DNA from 3 places in the Streptomyces sp. 12E genome. Region 3 is predicted to be linked to each of the others. Evidence: riboswitches for the same ligand, from Rfam matches in the RefSeq annotation. Region 3 holds a riboswitch; each other region holds the start of a gene.
The links. A riboswitch is a leader RNA that binds a small molecule or an ion and turns the genes downstream of it on or off. The one in region 3 is predicted to bind cyclic di-AMP.
Positions count from the first base shown of each region.

Region 1: it holds a riboswitch for cyclic di-AMP, as region 3 does, so the genes downstream of both, ACZ8ZB_RS30060 (M23 family metallopeptidase) here and ACZ8ZB_RS19755 (transglycosylase SLT domain-containing protein) in region 3, are expected to answer to the same signal.
Region 2: it holds a riboswitch for cyclic di-AMP, as region 3 does, so the genes downstream of both, ACZ8ZB_RS14020 (transglycosylase family protein) here and ACZ8ZB_RS19755 (transglycosylase SLT domain-containing protein) in region 3, are expected to answer to the same signal.

Region 1 is NZ_JBVNCJ010000001.1:6,549,472-6,555,238, forward strand. Features, by position in the region: gene ACZ8ZB_RS30050 (tyrosine-protein phosphatase) at 1-186, opposite strand, end outside; gene ACZ8ZB_RS30055 (alpha-galactosidase) at 358-2,430, shown strand; cyclic di-AMP (ydaO/yuaA leader) riboswitch at 2,751-2,905, shown strand; gene ACZ8ZB_RS30060 (M23 family metallopeptidase) at 2,910-3,851, shown strand; gene ACZ8ZB_RS30065 (SGNH/GDSL hydrolase family protein) at 4,057-4,842, shown strand; gene ACZ8ZB_RS30070 (MBL fold metallo-hydrolase) at 4,937-5,767, shown strand, end outside.
Region 2 is NZ_JBVNCJ010000001.1:3,014,989-3,020,755, forward strand. Features, by position in the region: gene ACZ8ZB_RS14010 (FtsB family cell division protein) at 1-197, opposite strand, end outside; gene eno (phosphopyruvate hydratase) at 308-1,588, opposite strand; gene ACZ8ZB_RS14020 (transglycosylase family protein) at 1,823-2,563, opposite strand; cyclic di-AMP (ydaO/yuaA leader) riboswitch at 2,568-2,736, opposite strand; gene ACZ8ZB_RS14025 (transglycosylase family protein) at 2,942-3,985, opposite strand; gene ACZ8ZB_RS14030 (cytochrome P450 family protein) at 4,184-5,461, opposite strand; gene ACZ8ZB_RS14035 (nucleoside triphosphate pyrophosphohydrolase) at 5,585-5,767, opposite strand, start outside.
Region 3 is NZ_JBVNCJ010000001.1:4,249,195-4,254,961, reverse strand. Features, by position in the region: gene ACZ8ZB_RS19765 (LolA family protein) at 1-602, opposite strand, end outside; gene ACZ8ZB_RS19760 (polyprenyl synthetase family protein) at 842-1,852, opposite strand; cyclic di-AMP (ydaO/yuaA leader) riboswitch at 2,428-2,596, shown strand; gene ACZ8ZB_RS19755 (transglycosylase SLT domain-containing protein) at 2,600-3,067, shown strand; gene ACZ8ZB_RS19750 (HAD family hydrolase) at 3,031-3,903, opposite strand; gene ACZ8ZB_RS19745 (glycosyltransferase family 2 protein) at 4,387-5,670, shown strand; gene ACZ8ZB_RS19740 (polysaccharide deacetylase family protein) at 5,667-5,767, shown strand, end outside.

The DNA of each region.
Region 1 (5,767 bases), 2.3 Mb from region 3:
GACCGTGTGCAGTCCGAGCGAGGACAGAAAGGCGGCGTCCTCCGCGGTCGCGTGGGCGAGGTGGCCGCTGCGGAACAGCACCCCGTGGCGTACCCGCCGGCCGTCGACGGTCGGCAGTCCGCCCACGTCGCGGAAGTTGCGCACTCCGGCCAGCTCGGGTTCGGTCGACGGCACCTGCTGCGTCACGAAGGACTCCTCCCACTCGGCGCCGCCGGCGGGTCTCGTCGACGGGCGTCACTCGACGATACGACATGCCTGCCTGGGGCAATGAGTTCTCCACAGGCATTGCCCGGCCGTCCCCGCACCCCCGATGATGTTGGTGTCTGATCGCATCTGTTCGGGTCTGTTGGAGGTTCGGTGACGCAGGTCTCCCAAGACGGTCGTACATGGCTCCTGTCGGGGCCTGCCAGCAGCTACGCGGTCCATGTCACGGACCGCGACGAGCTGGTGCACCTGCACTGGGGCGCGCGGATCGCGCTCGCCGACGCGGAAGCCCTCGCCGCGCGCCCGCTGCCGGACGACTGGCCGTTCGAGTCCCGCCTGGACGGGCGCGAGGAGTACCCCGTCGAGGGCGGACCCCGCTTCGTCCGGCCCGCCCTGTCCGTACGCACCGCCGACGGGCGGCGCGGCACGGAGTGGACCTTCGAGGGCCACGAGAGCGACGACGGCGAACTCCGCCTCCGCTTCCGCGACGGCGATCTGACCGTCACCCTGCACTACCGGATGTGCGACGACGTGATCGAACGCCGGGTGACCCTGCACAACCGGGGCCCCGCGGTCGAGCTCCTGCGCGCCGACTCCGCCACCTGGACCCTGCCCGAGCGGGAGCACTGGCGGCTGTCCCAGCTGCACGGCCGCTGGGCCGCCGAGTCCCGGCTGACCCGCGCCCCGATCGGCCACGGCGAGAAGGTCATCGGCAGCCGCCGCGGACACACCGGACACCAGCACCTGCCCTGGGTCGCGCTCGACACCGACGCGACCGAGGAGCGCGGCGAGGTCTACGGCTGCGCCCTCGGCTGGTCCGGGTCCTGGCGCATCTGCGTCGCCCAGCTCCCCGACGCGCGCGTGCAGATCACCGGAGGCGCGGGACACGACGACTCCGGCCTGCTGATGCTGGGCACGGAGGAGACGTACGTCACGCCGGTCTTCGCCGGTCTGTGGAGCGACGGCGGCTTCGGCGGCGCCAGCCGCGCCTGGCACGCCTACCAGCGGACGTACGTCGTCCCGGACGCGGACCGGGACCGGCCCGTGCTGTTCAACTCCTGGGAGGCCACCGGGTTCGACATCTCCGAGGAGCAGCAGCGGACGCTCGCGCAGCGGGCCGCCGCGATGGGCGTCGAACTGTTCGTGGTCGACGACGGCTGGTTCGGGGCGCGGACGAGCGACCGGGCCGGGCTCGGTGACTGGACGCCCAACCCCGACCGCTTCCCCGGCGGCCTGAAACCCCTCGCCGACCACGTGCACGGGCTCGGGATGGAGTTCGGCATCTGGGTCGAGCCGGAGATGGTCAACCCCGACAGCGACCTGTACCGCGCGCACCCCGACTGGGTGCAGTTCCAGCCGGACCGGCGGCGCACGGAGTTCCGCAACCAGCTGGTGCTCAACCTCGCGCGCGACGACGTCCGGGAGTACCTCTGGGAGCGGCTGGACGGGCTGCTCTCCGGCGCCCCCGTCGACTATGTGAAATGGGACTTCAACCGCTGCTTCAGCGACGCCGGCTGGCCGGGCGACCCGTATCCGCAGCGGCTGTGGACCGACCACGTGCGCGGCCTGTACGCCCTGCTGGACCGGTTGCGGGCGGCCCATCCGGGCGTGGCCTTCGAGTCCTGCTCGGGCGGCGGCGGGCGGATCGACCTGGGGATCCTCTCCCGTACCGACCAGGTGTGGACCTCGGACAACACCGACCCGCTCGACCGGCTCGCCATCCAGCACGGCTTCAGCCAGATCCATCCGGCCCGGGTGATGGCCGCCTGGGTCACCGACAGCCCCAACGCGATGCTCAACGGACGGGTCAGTTCACTGCGCTTCCGGTTCGTCAGCGCCATGGCCGGGGTGCTCGGCGTCGGCGGCGACCTCGCGCGGTGGACCGAGGAGGAGCTCGCCGAGGCGCGGGAGTGGGTCGCGCTCTACAAGGAGATCCGGCCCCTCGTGCAACGCGGCGACCTGTACCGGCTGCGCCCTCCGGAGGGCGGGCTGAGCGCGGTGCAGTACGTCCTCGGTGACGAGACCGTCGTTCTCGCCTGCCTCCAGGCCCAGCACCACGGGGAGCCCGTCCCGGCCCTCCGGCTGCGCGGCCTCGACCCGGAGGCGTCGTACGAATGCCGCGAAACCGGCGAAACGCACCGGGGTGCCGTCCTGCTGCACCACGGGCTGCACACAGGCCTGCGGGGAGATCTGGACGCCGCGGTGTTCCGGCTGCGGCGCCTGTGATCGCACGATTAGAGCGTTCTGTCCGATTGGTGCACTTCGCCACAACCTGACCTGGAAAGAAAGGAGATGGGGGAGGGTGCGTGAGCATCGTCATACCCGTGACGATGCGTTGTCGCCATGTTCACGTAATTTCGTGGAGCGGCAAGGGAGTTCGCGCGGGGAAGGGGGTCCCGGCTGACGCTCGGTGACCTCTTTTCCGCATGTCGATCACGAAAAATCGCGTTCGCGGTGAACCTCGCGCTTGTCCCTCCGCGTCCGGGTCGCTTACGTTCGCCACCGATCCGGACGGACGCCTAGTCCTGCCGCCGCCCGGAGCCCGCACACACTGACCCGTCCACGGCAGGAACGGGGGACCCACAGGTACGACCGCCTGTTCCGGTTCCCGGAACGGCTCGGGGTTAAGCCGCGCGACAGCGCGGCCGGGCATCTCCAGCCCGCACCCGACAGCTCACCTCGTAGGCGCCGGAGAGGAATTCGACATGCCCGCGAAGGGTAAGCACCGCCGTACCAAGGCCCAGCGTTTCACCCGCTCCATCGCCATCGCCGGAACCGGTGGCGCCGCACTCGCCCTGCCGCTTCTCGGCGCCGCCGGCGCGCACGCCGCCACCCCGCAGACCGCCCCCGAGAAGGCCGTCCAGTCCCTTTCCGCCGGCCGGACGGCCGTCGCCGAGAAGGGCGACGAGGCCCGCACGTACACCGTGAAGGCCGGCGACTACCTCGCGAAGATCGCCGAGGCGGAGAACGTCGACGGCGGCTGGAAGAAGCTCTACGCGGACAACCGCGGGGCCATCGGTGACGACCCGTCACTCATCCACCCCGGTCTGGAGCTCTCCGTCGACGGCGAGGCCGCCACGGGCGCGCCGCAGGAGCCGTCCTCCGTCGAGGTCCCGCAGGCCCCGGAGCGGAGGACCGAGCAGCCGGCGGAGCAGCCCGTCGAGCAGCCCGCCGAGCAGTCCTCCCCGGACGCCTCCGCCCAGACCGCGAACACCGGCCAGGCCGCGAGCGCCTCCGGTCACAGCTCCCCGGTGCCCGGCGCCGGTGGTCTCGGCACCGCCTACAAGGTGGCCGGCAGCATGTGGTCCAGCGGCTACCACACCGGCGTCGACTTCGCCGTCCCGACCGGCACCTCACTGAAGGCCGTCGGCGCGGGCACCGTCGTCTCCGCGGGCTGGGCCGGCGCGTACGGCAACCAGGTCGTCGTCAAGCTCGACGACGGCTACTACGCCCAGTACGCCCACCTGTCCTCGCTCTCCGTCTCGGCCGGCCAGACCGTGACGGGCGGCCAGCAGGTCGGTCTCTCCGGCTCGACCGGCAACTCGACCGGCCCGCACCTGCACTTCGAGATCCGCACCACCCCGAACTACGGCTCGGACGTGGACCCGGTCGCCTACCTCAGCTCGAAGGGCGTCTCCATCGGCTGACCCCCGCGGCGACCTTCCCGACGCGCGCGCCGGAGGCCGGACCCCGATCCCCGGGTCCGGCCTCCGGCGTATTCCGGAATCGGCCGACATGTTGAGAGTGGCTTATCTCACCACACGTCAACCCTTCCTTACGGTCGCGTAGGTCACATTCGAAGGTGAATCATGAGCGGTTGTGGCAGACGATTCGAAGAGTGACGACAGAGCAGTGATCGGGTCGTACGTGGCGGTGGGGGACAGCTTCACCGAGGGCGTCGGCGACCCCGGCCCCGACGGGGCGTTCGTCGGCTGGGCCGACCGGTTCGCCGTGCTTCTCGCCGACCTCCGGCCCGAGGGCGACTTCGAGTACACCAATCTCGCCGTGCGCGGAAAGCTGCTGGACCAGATCGTGGCCGACCAGCTGCCGAGGGCGGTCGAACTCGCCCCCGACCTGGTCTCGTTCTGCGCGGGCGGCAACGACATCCTCCGCCCGGGCAGTGATCCGGACGAGGTGGCCGAGCGGTTCGAGAGGGCGGTCGCCGCGCTCACGGCCGTGTCCGGCACGGTGATGGTGACGACCGGGTTCGACACCCGTGGCGTGCCCTTGCTGAAGCATCTGCGCGGCAAGATCGCCACGTACAACGGGCATGTGCGGGCCGTCGCCGACCGCTACGGCTGCCCGGTGCTCGACCTGTGGTCCCTCAGGAGCGTCCAGGACCGCAGGGCCTGGGACGCCGACCGGCTGCACCTGTCGCCGGAGGGGCACACCCGTGTCGCGCTCCGCGCCGGGCAGGCCCTGGGCCTGGAGATCCCCGCCGATCCCGAACAGCCCTGGCCGCCCCTGCCGCCCCGCGGCGCGTTCGAGATCCGCCGGGACGACGTCCAGTGGGCCCGCGAGTACCTGGTGCCGTGGATCGGCCGCCGGCTGCGCGGGGAGTCGTCGGGCGATCACGTGATCGCCAAGGGGACGCTGTCGCCGGACGACATCAAGGGGCGGATCGCCGCGGTGGCGTGAGAGCCGTTCCGCCGGTCGCGGCCGTCCCCGGCACCGCGGTGCCGGGGACGGCCGCACATAATGGAATGTCTGACCGACTCTCCCTGGAGGCACCGTGGCCGGTTCCCGTTCCCAGAGCTCCGGGCCGCGCGCCCTGCGGCCCGTGGCCTTCGGCGCGGACCCGAGCGGCGAGCGCATGGCACGCATCCGCAGATCCCCGCACTTCAGGGACGGCGTGTTCCAGAACCCCGGGGGCGCCGCCCGGATCCGCCCGTCGGGGTCGACGCGGGACCTGGCGAAGACCTACTTCGACAGGGACTCCCGCTCCCGCCGCGCCCCGAAGGGCGCCGTCCCGGTGCACCCGACCACCCTGGCCGACATCTCCCGTCCGCCGGCCACCGGGCTGCGCCTGACCTGGACGGGCCATTCCAGCGTGCTCGCGGAGATCGACGGCCACCGGGTCCTGTTCGACCCCGTGTGGGGTGAGCGCTGCTCGCCGTTCCCCTTCGCCGGGCCCAGGCGACTGCACCCCGTGCCGCTGCCGCTGGCCGCGCTCGGCCCGGTCGACGTCGTCGTGATCTCCCACGACCACTACGACCACCTGGACCTGCCCACGATCAGGGCGCTGGCCGGCACGGACACCCTGTTCGCCGTGCCCCTCGGCGTCGGCGCCCACCTGGAGCGCTGGGGCGTGTCCGCCGGGCGGCTGCGCGAGCTGGACTGGCACGAGGCGACGCAGGTGGGCGGCCTCACCCTCACCGCCACCCCGGCCCGCCACTTCTGCGGCCGGGGCCTGCGCAACACCCAGCACACCCTGTGGGCCTCCTGGGCGGTCGCGGGTGAGAAGCACCGGATCTACCACAGCGGTGACACCGGCTACTTCGAGGGCTTCAAGGACATCGGCGCCGGCCACGGCCCGTTCGACGCCACGATGATCCAGGTCGGC
Region 2 (5,767 bases), 1.2 Mb from region 3:
ACGTACTGCCGCATGGGGTAGGCGAGGGCGACGATCATGGAGCAGACCACCAGGGCGAGCAGCGCCGCCCGTCCGGTCAGCCGGGAGCGGCGGGCCTGGCGCTTGGTCTGCGAGCGGTAGACCCGGGCCGCGGTCTGCTCACCGATCAGCCGGATCCTGGTCGCGGTGGAGAAACGGTCCCGGTCCTTGACCGCCATGTTCCGCCTCCGGTTCGCCTTCATGCGTGTTCATACGTGCGTACGTCCCCGCACACGGTACGGGACCGGGTACGGGGACGTACGTACGACGCCGCCTACGGGCGGGGAGCTCAGCCCTTGAAACGGGGGAAGGCGGAGCGGCCGGCGTACACCGCGGCGTCGTCGAGGATCTCCTCGATGCGCAGCAGCTGGTTGTACTTGGCGACGCGCTCGGAGCGGGCCGGGGCGCCGGTCTTGATCTGGCCGCAGTTGGTGGCGACGGCCAGGTCGGCGATGGTGACGTCCTCGGTCTCGCCGGAGCGGTGGGACATCATGCACTTGAAGCCGTTGCGCTGGGCCAGCTCGACGGCGTCCAGGGTCTCGGTCAGCGAGCCGATCTGGTTGACCTTGACCAGCAGGGCGTTGGCGGCGCCCTCCTCGATGCCGCGGGCGAGGCGCTCGGGGTTGGTGACGAACAGGTCGTCGCCGACGAGCTGGACCTTGTCACCGAGCTTGGCGGTGATGGTCTTCCAGCCCTCCCAGTCGTCCTCGAACAGCGGGTCCTCGATGGAGACGAGCGGGTACGCGTCGACGAGCTCGGCGTAGTACTCGGTCATCTCGGCGGCGGAGCGCTCCTTGCCCTCGAAGGTGTAGGAGCCGTCCTTGTAGAACTCGGACGCGGCGACGTCGAGCGCCAGGGCGATCTGCTCGCCCGGGGTGTAGCCGGCCTCCTTGATGGCCTCGAGGATGAGGTCGAGGGCCTCGCGGTTGGAGCCGAGGTTCGGGGCGAAGCCGCCCTCGTCACCGAGGCCGGTGGCCAGGCCCTTGCTCTTCAGGACCTTCTTCAGGGTGTGGTAGATCTCGGCGCCCCAGCGCAGGGCCTCGGAGAAGGACTCCGCGCCGATCGGGGCGATCATGAACTCCTGGATGTCCACGTTGGAGTCGGCGTGCGAGCCGCCGTTCAGGATGTTCATCATCGGCACCGGCAGCAGGTGCGCGTTGGGGCCGCCCAGGTAGCGGAAGAGCGGGAGGTCGCTGGCCTCGGAGGCGGCGTGGGCGACGGCGAGCGAGACGCCGAGGATGGCGTTGGCGCCGAGGGAGCCCTTGTTGTCGGTGGCGTCCAGGTCGAACATCGCCTGGTCGATCAGGCGCTGCTCGGTGGCGTCGTAACCGACGAGCTCCGGGCCGATCTGCTCGATGACGGCCAGGACGGCCTTCTCGACGCCCTTGCCCAGGTAACGGTTGGCATCGCCGTCACGGAGTTCGATGGCCTCGAAGGCGCCGGTGGAGGCGCCGGACGGGACGGCGGCACGACCCGTGCTGCCGTCGTCGAGGCCGACCTCGACCTCGACCGTGGGGTTGCCTCGGGAGTCCAGGATTTCCCGGGCTACGACGACGTCGATGGACGGCACGAGCATCTCCTTCTTGGATGTGACGCGGGTGGGCAGGACCCCGGAGGGTCTTGCGAGACCGAGCCTAACCGGCTCCGGGCGATCGGCCATCCGGCCGCCCGCCCCGTGGACAGAACCGAGAGTAAATTGTTTCCGAACGGAACAAAGCCGTTTCCGGAAACCCGGCCGCAAAAACCCCGCCCCGGCGCGTACGGGGGACGACGCACCGGGGCGGGGAGCAGGGGGGACGGCCGCTTACTTCAGGTGCAGCTGCTGGCCCGGGTAGATGAGGTCGGCGACGTCGACGATGTCGTCGTTCAGCTCGAACAGCTGGGCCCAGCCGCCCTCGACGTCGTGCTCGGCGGCGATGGAGCTGAGGGTGTCGCCCTTGACGACCTTGTACTCGCCGTCGCCCTTCTCGACCTTCTCGCCGGTCGGGGTGGTGACGGTCTTCTCCTCGGCCTTCCGCTCGGCCTTCCGCTCGGTCCTCTGCTCGGCGGCCGGGCGCTCGGCGGAGCGGGAGGCCTTCTGCCCGGTCTCGCGGGTCCCGGTGGAACCGGTGCCCTGCGAGGAGCCGGCCGAGGAGCCGTTCGAGGTGCCGTTCGCGGAGGAGCCGGTGTAGGCGGCGTTGGACAGGCCCGTGCCGCAGACCGGCCAGGCGCCCTTGCCCTGGCCCGCGAGGACCTTCTCGGCGATCTCGATCTGCTGGGCCTTGCTGGCCCGGTCGGCGGTGGAGGCGTACTGCGTGCCGCCGTACGCGGCCCAGGTGGAGGCGGAGAACTGCAGACCGCCGTAGTAACCGTTGCCGGTGTTGATGGACCAGTTGCCGCCGGACTCGCACTGGGCGACGGTGTCCCACTCGGAGGCGGTGGCGGCGGAGGCGTTGCCGGCCGCCATCAGCGGAGCGGCGACGGCGGCGGAGGCGACACCGGCGACGGCGATCGCGCGGGTGGCCTTGGACGGACGACGGTGCTTGCCCTTGCCGGAAAACAGCATGGATGGATCCCCTCACCGACGCCTGCGAGGTGAGCTGTCGGGTTCGGGCCGGTTGAGTTGCCCGGCCGCGTCCCTCACGGGACGCGGCTCCACCCCAAGCCCGATCCGGTGTCAATCACCGGAAGGGGCGCTTACCTTGGGTCCCCCGCTCCTGCCTACGGCGCATGATGCGACGACTGTTCCCGTGCTGCCGCCGGCAGGATTCGGCGTGGCGGCAGTCGGGGCCCGCGGTGGCGAGCGATCACGACCGTAAGCACGCGGTCCGCGGAATTTCAAAGACGATCAGGGCTTCTGAGACCTATCTCTCACAGTCTTTAAATCGGACATTAACCGCGAAACGTGACGTCAACTGCCGCCAGCTCTACACCCTTTCGGGTGTCACTTCTCGCCCGGTTCGATCCCGACCTCGAGCTCCTGACCCGGCAGGATGAGGTCCGGGTCGGCACCGACGACCTGCTCGTTCTTCGCGTAGAGCGACCGCCATCCGCCGTCGAGCTCAAGGGAGTCGGCGATGGACGAGAGGCTGTCGCCGGTGCGCACGGTGTACGAGCCGTCGGCGGCGGCGCGCGAGGCGTCGGCGCTGCGCGAGGCGTGCCGGCCGGACGGGTCCGACGCACGGTCCTCCACCTCGCCCTCCTCGGCACTGACGCCACGATGGCGGCCGGCGCCCGTGCCTTCGGTGCCGGTGAGTTCGGAAGAGCCGGTGGTCTGCCCCGACTTGTCCGACTCATCACTCCTGGGGGTGGCCGAGGCGGAGGGGGAGGCGCCGGATCCGTCGCCGGAGCCGCTGTCCGAATCCTTCTCCGAGCCACCCGACCCGTCGGACTTGGCCGATTCACCGGCCGCGCCCTCACCGGCCGCGCCCTCACCGTTCGCCGACCCCTCCGCGCCGGCTGCGGCCGACGGGGAGGACGAAGCGGACGAATCACCGGAGTCCGACGATCCGGACGAGTCAGTGGAGTCGGAGGAGCCGGACGGGTCCGTGGAGCCGGACGTGTCCGAGGTCGAGTCCTCCGCCACACCCGTGTCGACGCCGGCCGACGTCGAGTCCTGTCCGAGGCCCGCCGTCAGTCCGCAGGTGCGCCACGCGCCGACCCCCTGGTCGGCGAGGATTCTCTCGGCCACGGCTATCTGCTGGCCGCGGCTGGCCTGGTCGGGGCTGGTCGCGTAGTCCAGGCCGCCGTACCGCTCCCAGTCGTCCTGGGTCAACTGCAGGCCGCCGTAGTAGCCGTTGCCGGTGTTCTGGCTCCAGGAGCCACCGCTTTCGCATTCGGCGACCCGGTCCCAGGTCGCGCCGTCGGCCGCGCTGGCGCTGCCGGCTCCGAGGAGCGGGATCGCGATGGCGGAGCCGGTCACTCCGGCCGCGACGAGGAGAGCCGGAGCCTGGCGGGGGCGACGGTGCCGACCGTTCCCGGAGAGCATGCGGAGACCTTTCGCAGAACAGCAATGACAGGCGCGGTGAGGGAAGCCCCGGGCACCGCACTTGATGGGTGAACGTATCCGGAGACGATCACTTGTCACAAGTTCATGCCGCGCAGATCACGTGAAGATCACAGAGTTGAGAGCGTGTCATGTTTGCGCTGGCCCACTCGGGGGCACTGCGGTCGGCGGCCCGGTCCGTCACTTCCGCGGACCGTTCCGCGGCGGGGTGAACTCCACCGGAAGCGTGCGCAGTCCGCGCATGATGAGCCCGCCCCGCCAGCGGAGTTCGGCCGGTTCCACCGCGAGCCGCAGGTCCGGCAGACGGCGCAGCAGCGTCGACAACGCTACGTGACCTTCCAGCCGGGCCAGCGGAGCGCCCAGGCAGTAGTGAATGCCGTGGCCGTACCCCAGATGCTGGTTGTCCCTGCGCGTCAGATCGAGCGTGCCCGGCGCGTCGAAACGTGCGGGGTCACGGTTGGCGGCGGCGAGCACGACCAGAACGGGATCGCCTTGGGAAATGGGCGTGCCGCCGATTTCGAGAGGCTGGGTCGCGTACCGCCAGGTCGCCAGCTCCACCGGGCCGTCGAATCGCAGCAGCTCCTCCACCGCGGTCGTCACGAGGCGGTCATCGTCTTCGGCGAGGGCCCGCTGGAGAAGAGCGCGCTGTTCAGGGTTCTGGAGCAAGGCGTGCGTGCCGTTACCGATCAAGTTGATGGTCGTCTCGAAGCCGGCGAACAGAAGCACGAAGCACATGGCGGCGGCTTCGTCTTCGGTCAGGTGCTCGCCGTGGTCGCTCGCCCGGATGAGGCCGGAAATCAGGTCGTCGCCGAGATCGCTGCGTTTACGGTGGATCAGCTCGGCGAGGTAGCCGCGGATCCTCTTCACGGACCGGGCGACCCCGCCGCGGGGGCCTCCGCCGTGGCGGATCATCATTCCCGCCCAGTCTCGAAGGTCGTCCTGGTCTTCCTTCGGTACGCCGAGCAGGTCGCAGATGGCGTAGATGGGAAGGGGGAAGGCGAAGTCGTGGATGAGGTCGGCTCCGCCCCGGCCGGCGAAGGCGTCGATGAGGCCGTCGGTCAGCTCCTGTACGCGGGGGGCGAACTCGGCGACCCGGCGCGGGGTGAACGCCTTGCTGACCAGCCGGCGCAGCCGGGTGTGGTCCGGCGGGTCGATGTTCAGCAGGTGTGTCATGAGATTCGCGCTGCGTTCGCCGGGGATGCCCGTCTTGCTCTTCCCCACGGCGTCTTCCGCATGGTGCACCGGGTTTTTGCTCAGGCGCTGGTCGGCGAGGGCCTGCTTGGCGTCGGCGTAACGGGTGACGAGCCAGGCTTCCACGCCGCTGGGGAGCTTCGTCCAGTGCACCGGCGAATGCTCACGGAGCCAGGCGTAGGCGGGGTACGGATCGGCGGCGAACTCCCAGCTGAACAGCTCGGGAACGGGACCCCGCGGGGCGGAGGCGGCAGGCTGGTCATCCATGCGGCGACCCTAACGGGCGGCCCGCGCCCCTCAGGGGCGCGGGGAACCGCGCGCACGGGGGTTCGGGGCCTCGGGGACGGGAAGGGGCGGCGGGGCGAGAACCCTGCTGCCCGCGCCCCTCGCTCAGCCCTCGCCCCGGCCGCCCTCCGCGGCCCGTATCGCGTCCCGGTACACCCGCGCCGCCGCCCGCAGCGCCGCCTCCGGATCGACCCCCGCGGCCTCCGCCCGCACCGCCAGCGCCAGCAGCTCGTAACCGACCCCCTCCCCCACCGGCACCGGCACGTCCAGCCCCGCCGTCCGCGCCCG
Region 3 (5,767 bases):
TCGACCGCCTTCAGCGCCTCCTCGGCGAAGTCCTTCGGAGTGGCCGGGGGCTGCTGCTCCCGGTCCTCGCCAAAGGCGTCGACCGTGCCGTGGTAGACCTCGTTGGACGCGCTGTCGTAGCCCCAGACGTCCTTGCCGTTGTGGATCAGGCTGTACTCGGCGGCGTTCTCCAGGATCGAGACCTTCTGCCGGTCCGGACCGTCGGCCGCGATCCGCAGCGTGTGCGTGCCGGACGCCAGTTCGGTGAGCTTGGCGGACGGGTCGGCCGAGGAGCCACCGTCACCGCCCTGCTCCGTCGCGCCGGACATGAGGCTGCTCTCCAGGCCGCCGAGGTTCGGCAGTCCGAGGTCGGTGGTGATCTTCACGGTGCCGGACAGCTGCTCGACGTCCGACTGCGCGATCTTCTCGATGAGCTGCGCTGCGGTGATCTCCGGCAGCTCGGGGTCGCCGGAGTCCGCGAGCGCGGGGACGAGGCCGATGGTCGCGGCCGCCACCCCCATCACGGCGACGGGGACGGCGTACCGCGCGACCCTGCGCCGTCGCGTGCGCGGCTCGTCGGCCTCCCCCGCGGTCGTCGTGTTCTCGGATTCGTACGGTGCCATGTGTGCCCTACCTCCGTGGTCGGCGGCGGCTTCCGTCTCGTGTCCTCGCACCAGTCCCGCCCTGAGCCGCCATTCTCACCCGAACCGGTGAGAAGTGGTGTTGTCCGTCGTGGTCCATCCGACCAAATCCGGCAGGCGGATTCGTCAGCCCTCGGACGCAACTCCACGTACTGCTGGGGTATGACACGGAGGGCGGTTCCCTCCCCCGTCCCGTAGGGGGCACGGGGGCCCGGGCCGGCTCAGCCCGCGCGGTGCACCACCGCGTCGCACAACTGCACGAGTGCCGCCTTCGCCTCGCCCTCACGCAGCGGGGCCAGCGCCGCGCGCGCCTCCTCGGCGTACCGCACGGTGTCCCGGCGGGCCTGCTCCAGCGCGGGGTGGGCGCGCAGCAGCCGCAGCGCCTCGGCGTGCCGGGTGTCGTCGGTGAGGTCGGAGTCGAGCAGCTCGCACAGGGCGATGTCGTCGGCGAGTCCCAGCCGGGCCGCCCGTTCGCGCAGCCGCAGCACGGGCAGGGTGGCGATGCCCTCGCGCAGGTCGGTGCCGGGGGTCTTGCCGGACTCGTGGGAGTCGGAGGCGATGTCCAGGACGTCGTCGGCGAGCTGGAAGGCGACGCCGAGCCGCTCGCCGTACTGGGTCAGCACGTCCACGACCGTCTCCTCGGCGCCGGACATCATCGCGCCGAACCGGCAGGCGACGGCGACCAGCGAGCCGGTCTTGCCGCCGAGCACGTCGAGGTAGTGGTCGACCGGGTCGCGGCCGTCCTGCGGCCCCGCGGTCTCCAGGATCTGCCCGGTGACCAGCCGCTCGAACGCCTCGGCCTGCACCCGTACGGCCTCAGGACCGAGGTCGGCCAGGATGTGCGAGGCCCGTGCGAAGAGGAAGTCACCGGTGAGGACCGCGACGGAGTTGCCCCAGCGGGCGTTCGCGCTGTCGACCCCGCGCCGCACCTCGGCCTCGTCCATCACGTCGTCGTGGTACAGCGTGGCCAGATGGGTGAGCTCCACCACCACGGCCGAGGGCACGACACCGGGCGCGTAGGGGTCGCCGAACTGGGCGGCGAGCATCACGAGCAGCGGGCGGAACCGCTTGCCGCCGGCCCGCACCAGGTGCTGGGCGGCCCCGGTGATGAAGGGGACCTCACTCTTGGTGGCCTCGATCAGCCCTTCCTCGACAGCCGTCATTCCGGCCTGGACATCGGCTTCCAGAGCCTGGTCCCGCACGCTCAGCCCGAACGGCCCGACGACGGTCACGAGGGGTCTCCTGTCTGCTGGTGTCCACTGGCGATTACACGGAATGTCGATAGGTCGCTGCCATCACTCAAGTCAGCGTATCCGGTCACGTTTCGATCACCGCCAGCGCCCGGCGTTAGGGGCGGGGCGGCACGGGGCCGGGAGCGGAGCACTTTTGATCATTCGACGACAACGGACATTCTTCGACTTTCCCGGGCGTAGCAATCCACTCCCCCGGACCGGCTCCCGACCTGCCCACCGGGCCACATCTCGCCACGCGAACCATCCTGCCCGCCTCGCGTCCGATTTGCCGCAAATGACAAACCGATTCCCCTTGGCGAAGATTGCGCTCGCAGGCGGTCCTCCGTGAAGTGGGTCACGCGCGGCCGGACACCCCCGTCACGGCCCGTCACCCGCCATCTCCCTTTCCCCGGTGACGAGTTGATCCTCAGCGCCCACAAAGGATCAAGTACCGCAAAACGCCCATTACAAGATCAAAGGGTGTCTTGTGTGAGGTCCGCGCTTGTTCCCGACATGTGCTCTCGCATAGGTTCCGGGCCTGCCGGGTGGACGCCTAATCCTGCCGCCGCCCGCACCAACCGACGACGACCACTCAGGACGGCAGGAGCGGGGGACCCAGGTAAGCCGCCGGACCGGACACCGCACCGGGACGGCTAGGGGTGAAGCCATGCCCGCAGGGGCACGGCCGGGCACTCTCCCGCCCGAACCCGACAGCTCACCTCGCAGGCGTAGGAGAGGAACCCAGACATGCCTGCTTTCGGCCAGCACCGCCGCCGCGTCGCCCGCTCCCTCGCCGTCACCGGCGTCGCCGTGGTCGCCCTGCCGCTGTTCGGCGCGACCGGCGCCTCCGCCGCCACCACCGAGCCGACGGCCGCCGCCACCGTGACGGCGTACCCGGACAACCTCGACGGCTGGATCCGCGAGTCGCTGGACGTCATGGCGCAGCACGGCATCCCGGGCAGCTACGACTCCATCCACCGCAACATCATGCGCGAGTCCTCCGGCAACCCGTACGCCGTCAACAACTGGGACTCCAACGCCGCCGCCGGCACCCCGTCGAAGGGCCTGCTGCAGGTCATCGACCCGACCTTCGCGGCCTACCACGTGCCCGGCACCGCCTTCGACCCGTTCGACCCGGTCGCGAACATCACGGCGGCCTGCAACTACGCGGCCGACCGCTACGGCTCCATCGACAACGTCTTCGGCGCGTACTGAGCCACCCGCTGACGGGCGAGCGTCACCGTCCCGCCGAACAGCCGCTCGAGGACGACGGCCACGCCGTCGTCCTCGTTCGACGTGGTGACCTCGTCCGCCACCGCCTTCAGTTCGGGATGCGCGTTCGCCATGGCGACGCCGTGGGCCGCCCAGCCGAACATGGGGATGTCGTTCGGCATGTCACCGAAGGCGATCGTCCGCTCCGGGCCCAGTCCCAGGTGCTCGGCGGCCAGCGCCAGCCCGGTCGCCTTGGTCACCCCGCACGGCTGGAGCTCCACGGTGCCCGGCCCCGACATGGTGACCGTGGCCAGTGAGCCGACCACCGACCGGGCCGCCGCCGCCAAGGCGTCGTCGGACAGGTCCGGGTGGCGCAGCAGCACCTTGCTGATCGGCCGGTCCCACAGCTCCCCGCGCCGCTCCACCCGCACCGCGGGCAGGGTCGGGTGCGGCATCAGGTAGCCGGGCTCGATCAGCGTCAGCCCGTCGACCCCGTCCTGGTCGACCGCGGCGTACACCTCCCCCACCTCGGCCTCGATCTTGCCGAGCGCGGTCTCCGCCAGTTCCCGGTCCAGGGTCACGGACCGCAGCAGCCGGCCCGCGCCGGCGTCGTACACCTGCGCGCCCTGCCCGCACACCGCGAGCCCCGTGCAGCCGAGGGCGTCCAGGAGCGGCCGCACTCTGGGGGCCGGGCGTCCCGTCACCACGAGGTGCCGCGCGCCGGCCCGCTCCGCCCGCGCGAGCACGGCGAGGGACCGGTCGGAGATGGTGTCGTCGCCGCGCAGCAGCGTCCCGTCCAGGTCGGTGGCGATCAGTGAGTACGCGGTGGGTGCGGCCATGATCAGAGAATACGGACAACCCGACGGTCCGATTCGCCCTGCCCGTTTGCGCTCGTTTTCGGTGCGGTTCCCTTCTTCCGCCTTCCTCCGACGCCGGGTAAGGACCGGTTCAGGACCCTTTCCCCGTTTGGCGAGAACATGGTCCGCTATCTACCGTCCGCCCGGTCCCCGGCGGTACCTTCCAGGAGTCCAGGGGGACTTGATCGGGGGGTCGGGTGAGCAGTGGACGCGTGCGCGTGCTGAGGCCCGAGGAGCTCGGCGAGGGGGAACGGGAGCGCCGGCGGAAACCGCGCGCCGCGACGGACGCACCGCGCAACCCGTTCATGGAAGCGGAGTCCGGCATCGCCGTGGCCCGGACGCGGCCGCGGGCCCGGGTCGCCGCGCGCACGGCTTCGTCCGCACCCGTCCGCGCCTGGCGGCGCCGGCGGCACGGACCCCGAAGGGCGCGGCACGGCTGCGCCGGTCGTGAGGAGGGGAGGACAGGTGTCCCGGAGAACGCGTACGCAGGAGGAGATACGGCGGTTCCTGGCCATCGGCGCGGTGCAGGTCGCCGAACTGGACCTGGACGGCGACGAGTCCGCGCCGAGACCCGGACCGGGCAGCCCCCCGGTGACCCACGGCGAGGTGTTCCTGCTGGTCAGACGGGCGGGTCGCCCGGTGGGGACCGTGCTGGCACGGGTGCCGGAGGGCGCGGACCCGCGGGCGGTGCTGTGGGAGGCGGCATCCGGAGCGGCGGGAGCGGCCGTGGCGGCGGGAGACGGCGGGGAACCGCCGTACGCCTCGGTCGTCGTGGCCACCCGGGAGCGGGCCGGGCAGCTCGCCCGGGCGCTGGACTCGCTGCTCGCGCAGGAGCATCCGCGGTTCGAGGTCGTCGTCGTCGACAACGCGCCGGTGACCGACGAGACCCGCGAACTGGTGGAGCGCAAGTACGGCGAGCGGGTGCGGTACGTGTGCGAGCCGGCGCCCGGACTCGCCGTCGCGCACAACAGGGGGCTGGCGGTGGCCCGGGGCGAGGTGATCGCGTTCACCGACGACGACGTGGTCGCCGACGCCCGCTGGCTCGCCGAGCTGACCGCGCCGTTCGCCGCCGACCCCCGGCTCGGCTGCGTCACCGGCCTGATCCTGCCCGCCCGGCTGCGCACCCCGGCCCAGGTCCTGCTGGAGAGCCACGGCGGCTTCGCGAAGGGCTTCACGCCGACGACGTACGACCCCGGCGACCCGCCCCGCGACGAGCCGCTGTTCCCCTTCACCGCGGGCCGCTTCGGCTCCGGCGCGAACATGGCCTTCCGCACGGAGGTGCTGCGTGCCGTCGGCGGCTTCGACCCGGCCACCGGCGCCGGGACACCCGCCCGGGGCGGCGACGACCTGTACGGCTTCGTCCGCGTCCTCGCCCAGGGGCACCGGCTGCACTACACGCCGTACGCGCTGGTGTGGCACCACCACCGGGAGACCTGGGCCGACCTGGAGACCCAGGCGTACGGCTACGGCGCCGGCCTCACCGCCTACCTCACCGCGCTCCTGGTCAACCGGCCCGCGCTGCTGCCGGCGTTCCTCGCCCGGCTGCCGCGCGGCCTCGCGCACGCCCGCGCGCTGACCGAGGTGCGCGACACGGACGGCGGCGGCGCGCCGGGCGGGCACGACACGCGCACCCACCCCTGGCCACGCCGTCTGTCGCGGCTGCAGCGCAGGGGGATGCTGTACGGGCCGCTCGGTTACCTGCGGGCGCGGCGAACACGGGGGAACGCCACGGGACGGGGGGCGAGATGAATCCGGCCGTACCCGTCTTCCTCTACCACGCCGTGATGGACGATCCGCCGGACTGGATCGCCGAGTTCACCGTCACGCCCAAGGAGTTCGCGGCCCA